Regions from separate parts of the Dactylosporangium sp. NPDC006015 genome, predicted to be linked through region 1. Evidence: predicted binding sites of a transcription regulator. Region 1 holds the regulator's gene; the other holds the start of a gene.

Region 1 (7,973 bases):
GTCACAGTCGCATCGTATGTGTCCTGCGGCTCTTGTACGGTGCTGCCATGGCTGGACGCAAGGTGTTGGTGACAGGGGCATCCCGCGGCATCGGCGAGGCGGTCGCGCACGCGTTCGCCGCGGCGGGCGACACGGTCGCGGTGCACCACCGCGACTCGGCGGACCTCGCCGAGAAGGTCCGGGCGGCGCTGCCCGGCGACGGTCACGTGATCGTCTCCGGCGACCTGACCGACCCCGCCGCCGTCCAGGCCTTCGTCGACGGCGCGGCACTCTCCCTCGGCGGCCTCGACGTGGTCGTCAACAACGCGGCCGTCGCCGTCGAGCACCCGATCCTCACCGATGACTACGCCACCTGGCAGGCCGCCTGGCAGGTGACCCTGGCCGCCAACCTGACCGGCCCCGCCAACGTCTGCTGGTGCGCCGCCCGCCACCTCGGCGAGGGCGGCCGGATCGTCAACGTCTCCTCGCGCGGCGCGTACCGCGGCGAACCCCGCTACCCGGCGTACGGCGCCGCCAAGGCCGGCCTGAACTCGCTGACCCAGTCCCTCGCCCTGGCCCTGGCCCCTCGCGGCATCGCCGTCAACGCGGTCGCCCCGGGCTTCGTCGCCACCGACATGGGCAACGCCGTCATGGCCACCGGCGACGGCGACGCGATCCGCGCGCAGAGCCCGTTCAACCGGGTCGCCCGGCCCGAGGAGGTCGCCGAGGCGGTGCTGTTCCTCGCGGGCTCGGAATGGTCCTCGGGCGCCGTCCTCGACCTGAACGGCGCCTCCTACTTCCGCTGAGCGGTCCTCACCAGCGGCCGAGGCGGACCGACAGGGCGGCCAGGGCGGCGGCGCCCGCCGTCGACGTGCGCAGGACCTCGGGGCCCAGGCGCACCGGGACGGCGTCGGGGAACGCGGCGAGCTCCTCCGGTGCGATGCCGCCCTCGGGGCCGACGACCAGGGTGATGTCGCCGTCGAGGGGGACGGTCGACAGCGGTTCCGACGCCTCCTCGTGCAACAGCAGGACGGTGCCGGTGAGGGAGAGCTGCTTCGTGGTCCGCGCGTCGGTGACCTCGGGCAGCCAGGCGCGGCGGGACTGCTTGACCGCCTCGCGGACCGTGGACCGCCACCGTTCGACCGGCTTGGCGTCCTTCCACCGCGCGATGCTGCGGGCGGCCTGCCACGGGACGATCCGGTCGACGCCGAGCTCCGTCATCAGCTGCACGGCCAGCTCCGCCCGCTCGCCCTTGGCGATCCCCTGCACCACGGTGATCCTCGGGTCGGGCGCGGGGACCTGCTTCAGTTCGCCGAGGTCGAGATCGAGCGCACCCTTGTGCGCCGCCGCGACCACCGCCTGCCGCAGGCCGCCGCGGCCGTCGCAGAGCAGGAGCGCCTCACCGGGCGAGAGCCGCTGCACGTTGGCCGCGTGATGCCCCTCGGGCCCGTCGAGCCGCCAGTGGTCCCCGACAGGAAGATCGGGGACCAGGAAGAGCGGAAGGCTCACGCCGCGACATCCGGACCGAACAGGCCACACGCGTGAACGACCTCCGCTGCGCTCCGGCCGCTCACGCGTGTCCGTTGAACGCGTCGCGCACCCGGGAGAAGAAGCCGCCCTGCTTGGACAGCTCGGCGACCTCCTCGCCGCGGGTGCGGGCGAAGTCGCGCAGCAGCTTCTCCTGCTCCGGCTCCAGCCGCGTCGGGGTGCGCACGTCGAGGTGGACGTGCAGGTCACCGCGGCCGGTGCCGCGCAGGTGCGGGACGCCCTTGCCGCGGATGCGCAGCGTCTGGTTGGGCTGGGTGCCGGCCTTGACGTCGACCGTCTCCTCGCCGTCGAGGGTCTTGATCGTCAGCCGGGTGCCGAGGGCCGCCGCCGTCATCGGGACGGTGACCCGGCAGTGCAGGTCGTCGTCCTTGCGGGAATACACGTCGTGCGGGCGCTCGTGGATCTCGACGTAGAGGTCCCCGGGCGGGCCGCCGCCGGGGCCGACCTCGCCCTGCTGGGCGAGGCGGATGCGCATGCCGTCCTCGACGCCGGACGGGATCTTCACGGTCAGCGTGCGGCGGGTGCGGACCCGGCCGTCGCCGCCGCACGTCGCGCACGGGTGCGGGATGACGGTGCCGAAGCCCTGGCAGGCCGAACACGGCCGGGCCGAGACGACCTGGCCGAGGAACGTGCGCTGCACCGACTGGACCTCGCCGCGACCGCCGCAGATCTCGCAGGTGGTCGGGTGGGTGTTGGGCGCGGTGCCGGCGCCGGTGCAGGTGCTGCACACGACGGCGGTGTCGACGGTGATCGGTGCCTCGACACCGAACGCGGTCTCGTGCAGGTCGAGGTCCAGCCGCAGGATCGCGTCGGCGCCCGGCCGGATCCGCGGGCGAGGCCCGCGGCTGGCGGTCGTGCCGAAGAACGCGTCCATGATGTCCTGGAACCCTACGAACGCCCCGCCCTGCGGGCCGGCCCCGCCGCCACCGGGCGCGAGCGGGTCGCCGCCGAGGTCGACCATCTCCCGCTTACGCGGGTCGGACAGCACCTCGTAGGCCGCGTTGATCTCCTTGAACTTCTCCTGTGCCACAGGATCGGGATTGACGTCCGGGTGGAACTCGCGCGCCAGCCGCCGGTAAGCGCGCTTGATCTCGTCGGCCGTGGAGTCCCGTTTGACACCGAGAATTCCGTAGTAGTCCTTCGCCACTGAGTCCTATGCCCCTGACTCGTCCATGAGGTTCAACCTTGTCCCAGCAGATCGCCGACGTAGCGTGCCACGGCACGCACCGTGGCGATGTTTCCGGGGTAGTCCATCCGCGTCGGCCCGAGCACACCCATGCCGCCCACCACGATGGAGCCCGGCCCATAGCCGGTCGCCACGATCGACGCGCTGCGCAGGTCCTCGATCTCGTTCTCGTCGCCGATGCGGACCCGGGTCATGCTCGGCTCGACCTCGCCGAAGAGCTTGAGCAGGATGACCTCCTCCTCGAGCGCCTCGAGGATCGGCCGCAGCGAACCCTGGAAGTCCAGCAGGCCGCCGCGGGCCAGGTTGGCGGTGCCGGCGAGCGCGATCCGCTCCTCGGTGCGCTCGACCAGGGTCTCCAGCAGGACGGTCGACAGGACGGTCATCGGCGGGCGCAGGCTCGGCCCGGACTCCTCGACGAGCGCCTGGACGAGTGGCGGGGTGTCCACGAGGCGCTTGCCGACGAGCTTCTCGTTAATTCTGCGGCGCAGCTCGGTGACGTCGTCGGCGAGGATCGGGCCGGGCAGGTCGACCATCCGCTGCTCGACCCGGCCGGTCTCAGCGATCATGACCACCATCAGCCGGGTGGTGGACAGCGGCACCAGCTCGAAGTGGCGCACGCTGGCCCGCGACAGGCTCGGATACTGCACGACGGCGACCTGCCGGGTCAGCTGCGCGAGCAGCCGCACGGTGCGGTGCACGACGTCGTCGAGGTCCACGGCGCCGATCAGGAACCGCTCGATCGCCCGGCGCTCGGCGGGGCTCAGCGGCTTGACGCGGGACAGCTTGTCGACGAAGAGCCGGTAGCCGGCGTCGGTGGGCACGCGACCGGCGCTCGTGTGCGGCTGCCGGATATAGCCCTCCTCCTCGAGGACGGCCATGTCGTTGCGGACCGTCGCCGGCGAGACCCGCAGGTTGTGCCGCTCGACGAGGGCCTTGCTCCCGACGGGCTCCTGGGTGGCGACGTAGTCCTCGACGATGGCACGCAGGACCTCGAGCTTGCGCTCGTCGAGAGCCATGCGCACCTCCTCGAGAAACTGGCACTCCCACTTTGTGAGTGCCAGTCTACGTCGCCCGCGCCGCCCACGGAATGATCGTCATGTGTGCGAACCGCCGCTATTGGACTGGTCTGCGCCAAGTTTGTCCAAAAGAAGTCATGCCACGTCGCTGGCGATAGTTGATCGGTACCCCTACCGTGGCCCCCATGAGTGAACCACCTCGCCCCGGGGAGTACGGCGTGCCGCAGGACCCCAACAACCCCTATTCGATGCCGGGCGGGGCACAGTATCCGCCGCCGGGCCCGGACTACGGCCAGCAGCCGCCGGTCTCCGGTGGAGGTTACCCGCCGCCGACCAGCGGCGCGGGCTACCAGGACCCGAACGCCTACCAGCAGGGCGGTTACCAGCAGCCCGGTGGCTACCAGCAGCCCGGCGGTTACCAGCAGCCGGGTCAGTACGGATACCAGCAGCCCGGTGGATACCCCGGCGCCGGCCCGGTCGGCTACGCGAACAGCGACGAGAAGACCTGGGCCCTGATCGCGCACTTCGGTGGCATCTTCATCGGCTTCATCGCCCCGCTCATCGCGCTGCTGGCCAAGGGCAACGAGTCGCCCACGGTCAAGGCGCACGCCAACGAGGCGCTGAACTTCCACATCACGTGGGGCATCATCCTGTTCGTGGGCGCCCTGCTGTCGGTGTGCACCTTCGGCCTCACGCTCATCGTGCCGTGGATCGTCATCGTCGTGTTCGCGATCATCGCGGGCATGAAGGCCAACGGCGGCGAGCTGTACCGCTACCCGATGACGTACCGCTTCATCAAGTAAGGCATCCGATCGTTCGAGGGGCGGCCATCGAGCCGCCCCTCGCCATGTCCGGCCCCTCTGAGTTCAGGTCAGGGCAGGTCAGGTCAGGTCGCGGGCCACGGCGTCCGCGAGCAGGCGGCCACGCAGCGTGAGCACGGCCCGGCCCTCGGCGAACGGACCGGCCTCCAGCAGCCCGTCGTCGAGGCAGCGGCGGGCGCCCTCCAGCGCCGGCGGCTCCAGGACGGCCAGGGGCAGGCCCGAGGCGAGCCGGATCCGCAGCAGCACGTCCTCGAAGCGCCGCTCCTCCTCGGTCAGCACCTCCCGCGCGTGCCCCGGCGACGCACCGTCGGCGAGGCGCGCCGCGTACGTGTGCGGGTGCTTCACGTTCCACCACCGCACCCCCCGCACGTGACTGTGCGCGCCGGGCCCGAGGCCCCACCAGTCGCCGCCGCGCCAGTAGAGCTCGTTGTGCCGGCAGGGCGAGTCGCGGGACCAGTTCGACACCTCGTACCACGTCATCCCGGCCTCCGTCAGGGCCTGCTCGGCGGCGAGGTAGCGGTCGGCGGCCACGTCGTCGTCCGGGTACGGCAGCTCACCGCGGCGCATGCGGGCCGCCAGCCGGGTCCCGTCCTCGACGATCAGGGCGTACGCGCTCACGTGGTCCACGCCCGAGCCGATCACGGTGCGCAGGGACGCCGCGAAGTCCTCGGGGCGCTCGCCGGGCGTGCCGTAGATCAGGTCCAGGTTGACCCGCTCGAACCCGGCCGCGTGCGCCTCCGCGACCGCCGCCGCCGGCCGCCCGGGGGTGTGCCGGCGGTCGAGCACCGTCAGGACGCCCGGCGCGACGGACTGCATGCCCAGGGAGATCCGGTTGAACCCGGCCGCGCGCAGCTGCCGCAGCCCCGCCGCGTCGACGGACTCCGGGTTGGCCTCCGTGGTGACCTCGGCGTCGCCGGCGAGGCCCCAGGTGCGGTCGATGCCGTCGAGGATGCGGGCCAGCTCCGCCGGCGGCAGCAGCGTCGGCGTGCCGCCACCGAAGAAGACCGTGTCGACCCGCGGCGGCGCGACCACCTTGGCGGCCAGGGCCAGCTCGTCGAGGACCTGCTCGGCATAGCCGGCGCTCAGGACGCCCTCGTCGGCGGTGTACGTGTTGAAGTCGCAGTACCCGCAGCGGGACGCGCAGAACGGGACGTGGACGTAGACCCCGAACCCCGCCTCCCCCGCCGCGTCGGCGACCCCGTCGGGCAGCGCGCCGTCCCGCGGGATCGGCTCACCTTCTGGCAGTGTTCCGGGCATTTCACTAGTGTGCCCGCATGCCACTCGTACGGTCACAGACGGCGCATGGCGTGGCGACGGTCACGCTCGACAGCCCCGCCAACCGCAACGCGCTGTCGACGGCCCTGATCGAGGAGCTTCTCGCCGCGCTCGCCGCCGCCACCGCGGACGACACCGTGCGGGTCGTCGTGCTCACCCACACCGGGCCGGTCTTCTGCTCGGGCGCGGACCTGAAGGAGACCGCGGCCGCGTTCGGCTCGGGCAAGCCGCCGATCAACCGGCTCGGCGAGGTGCTCACCGCGATCTGGGAGTGCCCGAAGCCCGTCGTCGCGCGGCTCACCGGGCCCGCCCGCGCGGGTGGCCTGGGCCTTATCGCCGCCGCCGACATCGCGGTCTGCTCGCTCGAGGCGACATTCGCGTTCTCCGAGGTGCGCATCGGCGTCATCCCGGCCGTGATCTCCGCCACGGTGCTGCCGCGGCTGTCCCCACGCGCCGCCGCGGAGCTGTTCCTGACGGGGGCGACGTTCGACGGCGCCCGGGCCCGCGAGATCGGTCTGGTCACCGCCGCCGTCGCCGCCGACCAGGTCGACGAGGCCGTCTCGGCGTTCGTCGCGTCGCTGGTACGGGGAGCGCCGGGCGCCCTGCGCGGCACGAAGGAGCTGCTCCGGCGACGGAAAGCCGACACGTTCCGTGACGAGCTGGCGGCCATGACGGAACTTTCCGTGTCGTATTTCGGTTCCGCCGAAGGAATCGAGGGAATCATGGCATTCCGGGACAAACGAGACCCAAACTGGATCCCTGACGGCGTCGCCTGAACGGCCGGACCCGTCCCGTCCCGGTGTGTAGCGCGGGGATGTGGTGGCGGGTGGGACGTACGCTGGTCAAGTTCTCAGGTCAGGAGGTGACGATGCGTACACGACACGTGCTGATCGCGATCGTGGTGCTCGGCATCGTCGCGACCGCCGGCATCTACGCGCTGCTGCAGAAGCTCGGCGACCACCTGCCGGCGCTGCTGCCGCCGGGCCGCGCCTGCGTCATCGACGCCGGCAGCGCGCCCGCCGCGTCGTCCGGCTCCTCCTCGACCGTCACCTCCGTGCCGCTGGACTCGGAGCAGGTCGCCAACGCCGCCACCATCACCGCCGTCGGCCTGCGCCGTGGTGTGCCCCGGCGGGCGCTGGTCGTGGCCCTCGCCACCGCGTGGCAGGAGTCGAAGCTGGAGAACCTCGCCGGCGGCGACCGCGACTCGATCGGCCTCTTCCAGCAGCGGCCCAGCCAGGGCTGGGGCAAGCCCGAGCAGATCGCCGACCCGCGCTACGCGGCGAACGCCTTCTACACCGCCCTGCTGAAGGTCAAGGGCTGGGAGAAGATGCGCGTCACCGACGCCGCGCAGGAGGTGCAGCGCAGCGCCCACCCCGAGGCGTACGAGAAGTGGGTCGACGAGTCGGAGATCATGGCCCGCGCCCTGAGCGGCGAGGCCACCGGCGCCGTCTCCTGCACCGTCACCGAGTCCTCCAGCCACGGCGTCGAGGCCGCGCAGACCCTCGCCGCCGGCGTCAAGCTCGACTGGGGCAACGTCAGCACCGCCGACGTCACCGACCTCGTCGGGGTCGCGCTCAAGGTCCGCGAGCAGAAGACCGGCTGGCAGTACGCGCACTGGATGGTCGCCCACGCCCAGGACCACGGCGTCAAGCGGGTCGCGTTCAACGACATGGAGTGGACCGCGAAGAGCGGCAGCTGGGCCCGGATCACGCAGCGTGGCGGCGCCGGCGGCGACCGCGTCGTCGCCGAGGTCTACTGACGCGCAGGTTGCACGCCGTTCGGACGGGATTTCGCACTGTCCGGTGGAGAACTCCCGACTCGGTCCGTTGTACACCTCGCGTTACCATCGGTCGTTCCCTGGTTGACGAAAGTAAGGGGAGGACATGACGTCCGCTGCACCCGACTACGGCGGTCTGACCGGCTATGAGCCGATCAGCGAGGCCGACCGCAAGGAATTCCTGGACCAGGGCTTCCTGCTGGTCCGCAACGTGTTGAAGGAAGACCACCGCGCGCAGCTCGAAGCCGCCATGGACCGGGTCTACGCCGAGGAGCAGGCGGCCGGCTCCAGCAGCATGAAGAAGGACGGCACGCTGCACCTGCTGGGCTTCCTGAACCGTGACGAGCTCTTCGGGCACCTGCTGACCCAGC
Region 2 (7,973 bases), on a different contig from region 1:
GCTCGACCCGTCGAAGGAGACGGTCGTCTTCAACACCGGCGACGGGCTGAAGACCCTCGATGCGGTCGCCGGCACGGTCGGCCCGACGCACCGGGTCAAGCCCTCGCTGAAGTCCGTCCGCGAGGCCGGGCTGGTGAGCTGAGGTCCGGGCCATTTCGGCTGAGGGCTGATTTTTTCGCGCAACCCGCCGACGCCGTGACGGACGGTGTCGGCTCGGGTGCGGCTGAGAGAGCGCTTTCACTCCTTGGACGAGGGGCGACTCAGCCGATCGACGGAGCCGGTCGCGACGCAGTGTGACCGCGCTCAAGCCGTGCGTCTCGAAGCCACCCGGCGAGGGACTTGACGACCTCAGGACCGCGCGCCAGGATGCTCGGTGCGGGAGGACGTGTCGCCGCGAGGCCCGGACCCTGGTCCAGGCCCGCGACCACAACACCGGAGGTGTTGGCGAGCGTCCTCTCGACCATTTCCACCGGTCCCCGTATATCTGTTGTCCGTCGATACGTCTCTGCGCCACGCTGGCGGGCATGAGTCAGGACCTCAGCATCGTCGAGCTGGACGCCGATGACCCGGCGGCGGTCGACGCGGCCTTCACCATCGGTAACGAGGCGATCCTCGCCGACCTGCCGGACTTCCCACCGAGCTGCCGGGCCGAGCACGAGGTCCGGGTCCGCCTGCCGATGCCGGGCACGGACCGGCACACGTTCCTGGCGTATCGCGACGGTCTCGCGGTCGGGCTCGTACAGGCGGATCTCCCGATATTCGACAATCTGAACAAATCGTTCCTCGACGTGCTGGTCCTGAAGGAGCACCGGCGGCGGGGCGTCGGGCGGGCGCTGTTCCGGCACGCGGTCGGCTTCGGCCTGGCCCGTGGTCGCACCTCGGTGATGGGGTTCAGCGTGATCACCGACGCCGGTGGCGCGCCGACCGGCTCCTCGGCGCCGTTCGCCGCGGCGCTCGGCCTGGACAACAAGCTCCTGGACGTGCGCCGCCGGCTCGACCTGTCGACCGCCGACGATGCCGAGCTGGCGAGGATGCTCGCCACGAGCTGGCCGAAGGCGGCCGGCTACAGCACCGTCCAGTGGGGCAACACGCCGCCCGAGGAGCTGCTCGAGGACATGGCGCTGCTGGACAGCTCCTTCCTCGACGAGGCGCCGAAGGGTGACCTCGACCTGGAGGCGGAGAAGGTCGACGCCGATCGTCTGCGGCGGGTGTACGAGACGCGCGCCCGCTACGGTGCGCGCCCGTACGAGACCGGCGTCATCCACGACGCGACCGGCCGGCTCGTCGCGTTGAGCGCGCTACGGATGAGCAAGACCGTCGACTGGCACGCGTGGCAGCAGATCACCCTGGTGCACCCGGCGCACCGGGGGCACCGGCTCGGCCTGATCTCCAAGCTGGTCAACCTGCAGACCATGCGCGCACAGGAGCCGGCGGTCCGGATCGTCGACACGTTCAACGCCGAGGTCAACTCGCACATGATCGCGATCAACGAGGCGATGGGTTTCCGCGCGCTCGACCGGTGGGCCAACTGGCAGGCGTCAGTCGCGTGAGCGGTCCTCGTACATGGCGAGGAAGATCGAATAAGGTCGGCCGTGGGTGCGCTCGCGGCCGGCGTATTCGTCGAGCAACGTCTCGAAGCGGTCCTGCAGCTCCTGCCACTCCGCCGGGGTGAGCCGCAGCCCGAGCCGGGCGAAGTTGACCGTGTCGGCCTGACCGTCCAGCATCGCCAGCTCGTCGTTGAACGCGTCGAGCATCGCCCGGTTGGTGCCCGCGCCCTGGTCGCCGAGGCTGAGCTGCCACGACTTGGTCGTCGACAGGTAGGGCACCTCGCGCGTGCCGCGCGGCCCGCGGCGCTCCTCCTGAGGCACCAGGAACCCCGTCGCGACCAGCGTCCGGACGTGGTGCAGCACGGTCGCCGGGTTGGCGTCGAGCCGCTCGGCGATCTCCTTGTTGGTGAGCGCACGGTCCAGGCAGAGCCGGATGATGCGCAGGCGGACGCCGGAGGCGAGTGCCTTGGCCTCCGCGTCGGTCGCTGGTCGCCGCATCGTCCGAGTCTAACGATTGACTTTTCCCAATCGGTCATCGACAGTGGGTCCGTGAGACTCGGCCTGCTCCGCGATCGCGACTTCCGGCTGCTCTTCACCGCCGACACCATCAGCCAGGTCGGCACCCAGGTGACCCTGCTCGCGCTGCCGCTCGTCGCCGTGCTCACGCTCGACGCGACCGCGCTGGAGGTCGGGGTCCTGGCCGCCTGCGAGACCGCCGCGTTCCTGCTGGTCGGACTGCCCGCCGGGGCCCTCGTGGACCGGCTCCGGCGGCGCGAGACGATGATCGTCGCCGACCTCCTGCGGGCGGTCCTGCTCGCCTCCGTGCCGCTGGCGTGGTGGAGCGACACGTTGCGGATGCCGCAGCTGTACGTGGTGGGCCTGCTCTGCGGGGTGTGCACGGTCTTCTTCGACGTGGGGTACCAGAGCTACCTGCCGTTCCTGGTCGGCAAGGACCGCCTGGTCGAGGGCAACGCGATCCTGGAGATGGTGCGCTCCACCTCCCAGATCGGCGGCCCGAGCGTCGCCGGCGGCCTGGTCAAGGTGCTCGGCGGCCCGCTCGCCCTCGCCACCGACGCGGCCAGCTACGTGCTGTCGGCGCTGTTCCTGTGGCGGATCCGCAAGATCGAGGAGCGCCCGGCCCGCAAGCCCGACGCGCACCTCGGCCGGGAGATCCTGGAGGGCCTCCGGTTCGTCGTGGGCAACCGGCTGCTGCGGGCGATCTCCATGTGCACGGGCACCGGCAACTTCTTCGGCTCCATGTACGGCGCGATGCTGATCGTCTACTTCGCCCGGGACCTCGCCCTGTCGCCGGCGGTCATCGGCCTGTGGTTCAGCGTCACCGGGCTCGGCGCGCTGGCCGGCGCGTTCCTGGTCGGGCCGTTCGTGCGCTGGTTCGGGCAGGGGCCGGCGATGTGGATCTCGATGCTCGCCGCGTCCCTCGGCGAGCTGCTGGTGCCGTTCGCGCGCGACGACTGGCGGCTCTGGCTCGCGGCGGCGGGCAGCATCGTCTTCGGCATCGGCGTCGTGGTCTACAACGTGACCCAGGTCAGCTTCCGGCAGACGATCACGCCCGACGACCTGCTCGGCCGGATGAACGCCACGATGCGGTTCATCGTCTGGGGCACGATGCCGATCGGCGGGCTCGTCGGCGGCGCGCTCGGCACCGTCATCGGCGTGCACGAGACCATCTGGGTGGCGTGCGCCGGAATGCTGGTTTCGGTGGTGCCGCTCGTTCTGTCACCCTTGCGGAAGCTCCGCGAGTTGACGTCCGCACCTTCCGCGGGCACGGAAGCAGTGCGGAAGTAGGCCGATCTTGCGGTTGTGGGCGGTTGCGTGGTTCCAGTCACGGCTTCCTGGCACAACCGCAAGATCGGCGCTTCCATCCACATTCGTCTGACATTTTGCTTATTCTTTACCGGTACGATTCGACGCCTGACGATGCGCTGGCATTTGTCGGACCGCTCAAGAAAGGTCCCATCGGAAACCTTTTGCGTGCGCATGAACCGTGACCTTGCTGTCCGATTTGGGGCTGTCGGGTCTCGGGTTGTCTCGTGTACCGTCCGTTTCGGTCGTCGATCCTCGCGCCGGTGCCACGCTCATGGCCCGGCGTGCCGGCCGAGGACCTCAAGGCTGGTCCCCACAGCCAGCCGGAGTACGAAGAGGGACCGAAAGCAGAGGAAGTGCACCGTGGCACAGGGCACCGTCAAGTGGTTCAACAGCGAAAAGGGCTATGGCTTCATCGCGGTCGACGGGGGGCAGGACGTCTTCGTCCACTTCTCCGCGATCGAGATGGATGGCTACAAATCGCTGGAAGACGGACAGCGCGTCGAGTTCGAGATCGCGCAGGGCCAGAAGGGCCCGCAGGCCGAGAAGGTTCGTCACCTCGCCTGACAGATCGTTCGTCCACCCCCGCCGGGGCACCGTCCTCATTGATGAGGAACGGTGCCCTGCGTCTTTTCCGCCATTGTTCGTGCCATTCATGCCTGATTTGTAGGTGTTTGCACGCTTCGACCACCCTGGCCGTCACCTCGGCTTTGCTTGCACTCGACGGGCCAGAGTGCTAAACAGGAGTTGGCACTCGCAACAGGTGAGTGCCAACGGTCGGGGCGGTGCAGCGCCTGGGCGCGGGAGCGTCGAGGGGCTGGTCGTCGCGGGCTCATCCGGCCCGACCATTGAGGATCCCGCTGGGTCCTTGAAGGTGCGAAAGCAGGCGGTGAGCCGCCGGCCCCACGTGGGTCGCGAGGCGTAGCCGGAGTGTCCAGGAGGACAACGCCGAATGGCCAAGATTATCGCGTTCGACGAGGAAGCGCGCCGCGGCCTCGAGCGGGGCATGAACACCCTCGCCGACGCCGTCAAGGTGACGCTGGGCCCCAAGGGCCGCAACGTCGTCCTCGAGAAGAAGTGGGGCGCGCCCACCATCACCAACGATGGTGTGAGCATCGCCAAGGAGATCGAGCTCGAGGACCCCTACGAGAAGATCGGCGCCGAGCTGGTCAAGGAGGTCGCGAAGAAGACGGACGACGTCGCCGGTGACGGCACGACGACCGCGACCGTCCTCGCCCAGGCGCTGGTCCGTGAAGGTCTGCGCAACGTCGCCGCGGGTGCCAACCCGATGGCGCTGAAGCGCGGCATCGAGGCCGCCGTCGCGTCCGTCGCGTCGGAGCTGGCCAACCTTGCCAAGGACGTCGAGACCAAGGAGCAGATCGCCTCCACGGCCTCGATCTCCGCCGGTGACTCCACCGTCGGCGAGATCATCGCCGAGGCGATGGACAAGGTCGGCAAGGAAGGCGTCATCACCGTCGAGGAGAGCAACACCTTCGGGCTCGAGCTGGAGCTCACCGAGGGCATGCGCTTCGACAAGGGCTACATCTCGCCGTACTTCGTCACCGACACCGAGCGGATGGAGACGGTCCTCGACGACCCGTACATCCTCATCGTCGAGTCGAAGATCTCCGCGGTGAAGGACCTCCTCCCCGTGCTGGAGAAGGTCATGCAGTCCGGCAAGCCCCTCGCGATCATCTCCGAGGACGTCGAGGGCGAGGCCCTCGCGACCCTGATCGTGAACAAGATCCGTGGCACGTTCAAGTCCGTCGCCGTCAAGGCCCCGGGCTTCGGCGACCGCCGCAAGGCCATGCTGACCGACATCGCGATCCTGACCGGCGGTCAGGTCATCTCCGAGACCGTCGGTCTCAAGCTGGAGAACGCGTCGCTCGACCTGCTCGGCAAGGCCCGCAAGGTCGTCATCACCAAGGACGAGACCACCATCGTCGAGGGCTCCGGCGACGCCGAGGGCATCAACGGCCGGGTGGCGCAGATCCGTGCCGAGATCGAGAAGTCGGACTCGGACTACGACCGCGAGAAGCTGCAGGAGCGCCTGGCGAAGCTCGCCGGCGGTGTCGCGGTCATCAAGGTCGGCGCGGCCACCGAGGTCGAGCTCAAGGAGCGCAAGCACCGCATCGAGGACGCCGTGCGCAACGCGAAGGCGGCCGTCGAGGAGGGCATCGTCCCCGGCGGTGGCGTCGCGCTCGTCCAGGCCGGCAAGTCGGCCTTCGACAAGCTGGACCTGGTCGGCGACGAGGCCACCGGCGCCAACATCGTCAAGGTCGCCCTTGACGCGCCGCTGCGCCAGATCGCCGTGAACGCCGGCCTTGAGGGCGGCGTCGTGGTCGAGAAGGTCCGCAACCTGGACGCCGGCTGGGGCCTCAACGCCGCCACCGGCGACTACGTGAACCTCCTGGCCGAGGGCATCATCGACCCGGCCAAGGTCACCCGCTCCGCCCTGCAGAACGCCGCCTCGATCGCGGCGCTCTTCCTCACCACCGAGGCAGTGGTCGCGGACAAGCCGGAGAAGACCCCGGCCCCCGCGGGCGCCCCCGGCGGCGGCGACATGGACTTCTGAGTCCAGCTCTTCCAAGAAGGGCAGGCCCGTTCCGGGCCTGCCCTTCTTGCTGTCCACACACTTCCGACCCGCCACTGACGGTTTTGCCGCGGGCCTCAGCCCCGCCGCTGACGGTTTGCCGCCGGCTCCAGCCCCGGCGTTGACGGTCCGCCGCTGGCCCCGCCCGTCGCTGACGGTTTGTTGCGCGGCGGGCCGTCTCCGCCGCTCGGCGTCTGACCGGGCCCTCTCTGACCGGGCGATTCCGCCTGTGGTCGGCCGCCCTCCGGCGTCTGGTCGGCCCAACCGTGGTTCTTCTGCCTGTGGTTGGCCGCCTTCCTCCGGCGGTTGGTCGGCCCGGTCGCGATTCCGCTCGGTGTTTGTCGCCCCGGCGCTGGTCGGCCCCACGGCGATTCGTCCGTGGTTGGCTGCCCGGGCTGCGATCTTGTCTGCGGTTTGCCTGCCGTGATCAGCGCGGCGCCGTGGCGTCTCCGTCCTCCAGCCATGATCGAAGGACGGATCTGGTTGTGCGGGCGGCCGGATCCGTCCTTCGATCATGGCGGGGCGGGGCGGCTGGCGGCGGGGGCGTGGGGCCAGCCGCAGGTGTCGCGCAGGACGCGCAGCGTGTTCTCTCAGCCCAGGCGGCGCAGGTCGGCGGGCCGCGATTCCGTCCGTGGTTGTCGCCCGGCATTTGGTCAGCCCGGCGGCGACGCTTCGCGCCGCGTTGGTCGGTCCTGCGGCGATTCGCCGTGGTTGGCTGGGCAGGGCTGCGTTCTTGTCTGTGGTTGGCCTGCCGTGATCAGCGCGGCGTCGTGGCGTCTCCGTCCTCCAGCCATGATCCAAGGACCGATCTGGCCGCCAGCACGACCGGATCCGTCCTTCGATCATGGCGGGGGTGTAGCGGCTGGCGGCCGGGCGTGGTGGGTCAGTCGCAGGTGTCGCGCAGGACGCGCAGCGTGTTCTCTCAGCCCAGGTGGTGCAGGTCGGTGGGCCGCGATTCCGCCTGTGGCTTGTCGCGCCGGCGTTTGGTCGGTCCGGCGGCGATGCTTCGGCGCCGCGCTGGTCGGCCCCGCGGTGATTCGCCCGCGGTTGGTTACCCGGGCTGCGTTCTTGTCTGCGGTTTGCCTGCCGTGATCAGCGCGGCGTCGTGGCGTCTCCGTCCTCCAGCCATGATCGAAGGACGGATCTGGTTGTGCGGGCGGCCGGATCCGTCCTTCGATCATGGCTGGGGTGTGGGGGTCAGCCGCAGGTGTCGCGCAGGACGCGCAGTGTGTTCTCCCAGCCCAGGCGGCGCAGGTCGGCGTCGGACCAGCCGCGGGTCCGTAGCTCCTCGAACAGGGACTGGTACGTCGACACGTCGTGGAGGCCGGTGGGCAGGACTTCCGTACCGTCGAAGTCGCCGCCTATGCCGACCGCGGTGATGCCGGCGACGTCGCGGACGTGCTCCACGTGGTCGGCGACGTCGCGGACGGTGGACGGGGGGCAGGGGTTGGCGGCGATCCAGTCGCGCTGCAGGCGTTCGAACTCCTGGGAGCCGTACTCGGCGGGGATGGCGTCCTCCACGCGGACGAGCTCGTCGCCCCACTGGCGGCAGGTCTCGTTGAGGAAGAACGGCACGAACGTCACCATCACCACGCCGCCGGTGTCGCGGACCCGGGTGAGGACGTCGTCGGGGACGTTGCGCGGGTGGTCGCACAGGGCGCGGGCGGAGGAGTGCGAGAAGAACGCCGGCGCCGTGGACACGTCGAGCGCCGCGTGCATCGTCTCGGGGGCCACGTGCGACAGGTCGGCCATCATGCCGAGCCGGTTCAGCTCGCGGACCACCTCCACGCCGAACGCCGACAGGCCGCCGACCGCGGGCTCGTCCGTCGCGCTGTCGGCCCAGGCGGTGTTCTTGCCGTGGGTGAGCGTGAGGTAGCGGACGCCCAGGCGGTACAGACTGCGCAAAACGCCGAGAGAGTCATCGATGCAATGCCCGCCCTCGGCGCCGAGCAGCGACGCGATCCGTCCGGTTTCGCTGATCCGCTCGACCTCGTCGGCGGTCGTCGCCA

Evidence for each region. Region 1 encodes HrcA, which represses chaperone genes, less so after heat shock. Its sites were predicted from a motif close to GGTTNGCACNCTCNNNNNGAGNGTGCNAACC; they were not measured.
Region 2: the regulator HrcA is predicted to act here: its motif matches at 4,117-4,147, upstream of groL (chaperonin GroEL).

Annotation. Positions count from the first base shown of each region.
Region 1 covers NZ_JBEXUD010000007.1:85,590-93,562, reverse strand. The annotation lists gene ABZ321_RS14525 (histidine triad nucleotide-binding protein) at 1-5, opposite strand, end outside; gene ABZ321_RS14520 (SDR family oxidoreductase) at 48-785, shown strand; gene ABZ321_RS14515 (16S rRNA (uracil(1498)-N(3))-methyltransferase) at 793-1,488, opposite strand; gene dnaJ (molecular chaperone DnaJ) at 1,550-2,674, opposite strand; gene hrcA (heat-inducible transcriptional repressor HrcA) at 2,707-3,729, opposite strand; gene ABZ321_RS14500 (DUF4870 domain-containing protein) at 3,915-4,532, shown strand; gene hemW (radical SAM family heme chaperone HemW) at 4,611-5,807, opposite strand; gene ABZ321_RS14490 (enoyl-CoA hydratase-related protein) at 5,825-6,601, shown strand; gene ABZ321_RS14485 (hypothetical protein) at 6,688-7,584, shown strand; gene ABZ321_RS14480 (phytanoyl-CoA dioxygenase family protein) at 7,709-7,973, shown strand, end outside.
Region 2 covers NZ_JBEXUD010000002.1:109,990-117,962, reverse strand. The annotation lists gene thrC (threonine synthase) at 1-142, shown strand, start outside; gene ABZ321_RS03680 (GNAT family N-acetyltransferase) at 525-1,550, shown strand; gene ABZ321_RS03675 (helix-turn-helix domain-containing protein) at 1,539-2,045, opposite strand; gene ABZ321_RS03670 (MFS transporter) at 2,097-3,353, shown strand; gene ABZ321_RS03665 (cold-shock protein) at 3,735-3,938, shown strand; gene groL (chaperonin GroEL) at 4,324-5,946, shown strand; gene ABZ321_RS03655 (dipeptidase) at 7,162-7,973, opposite strand, start outside.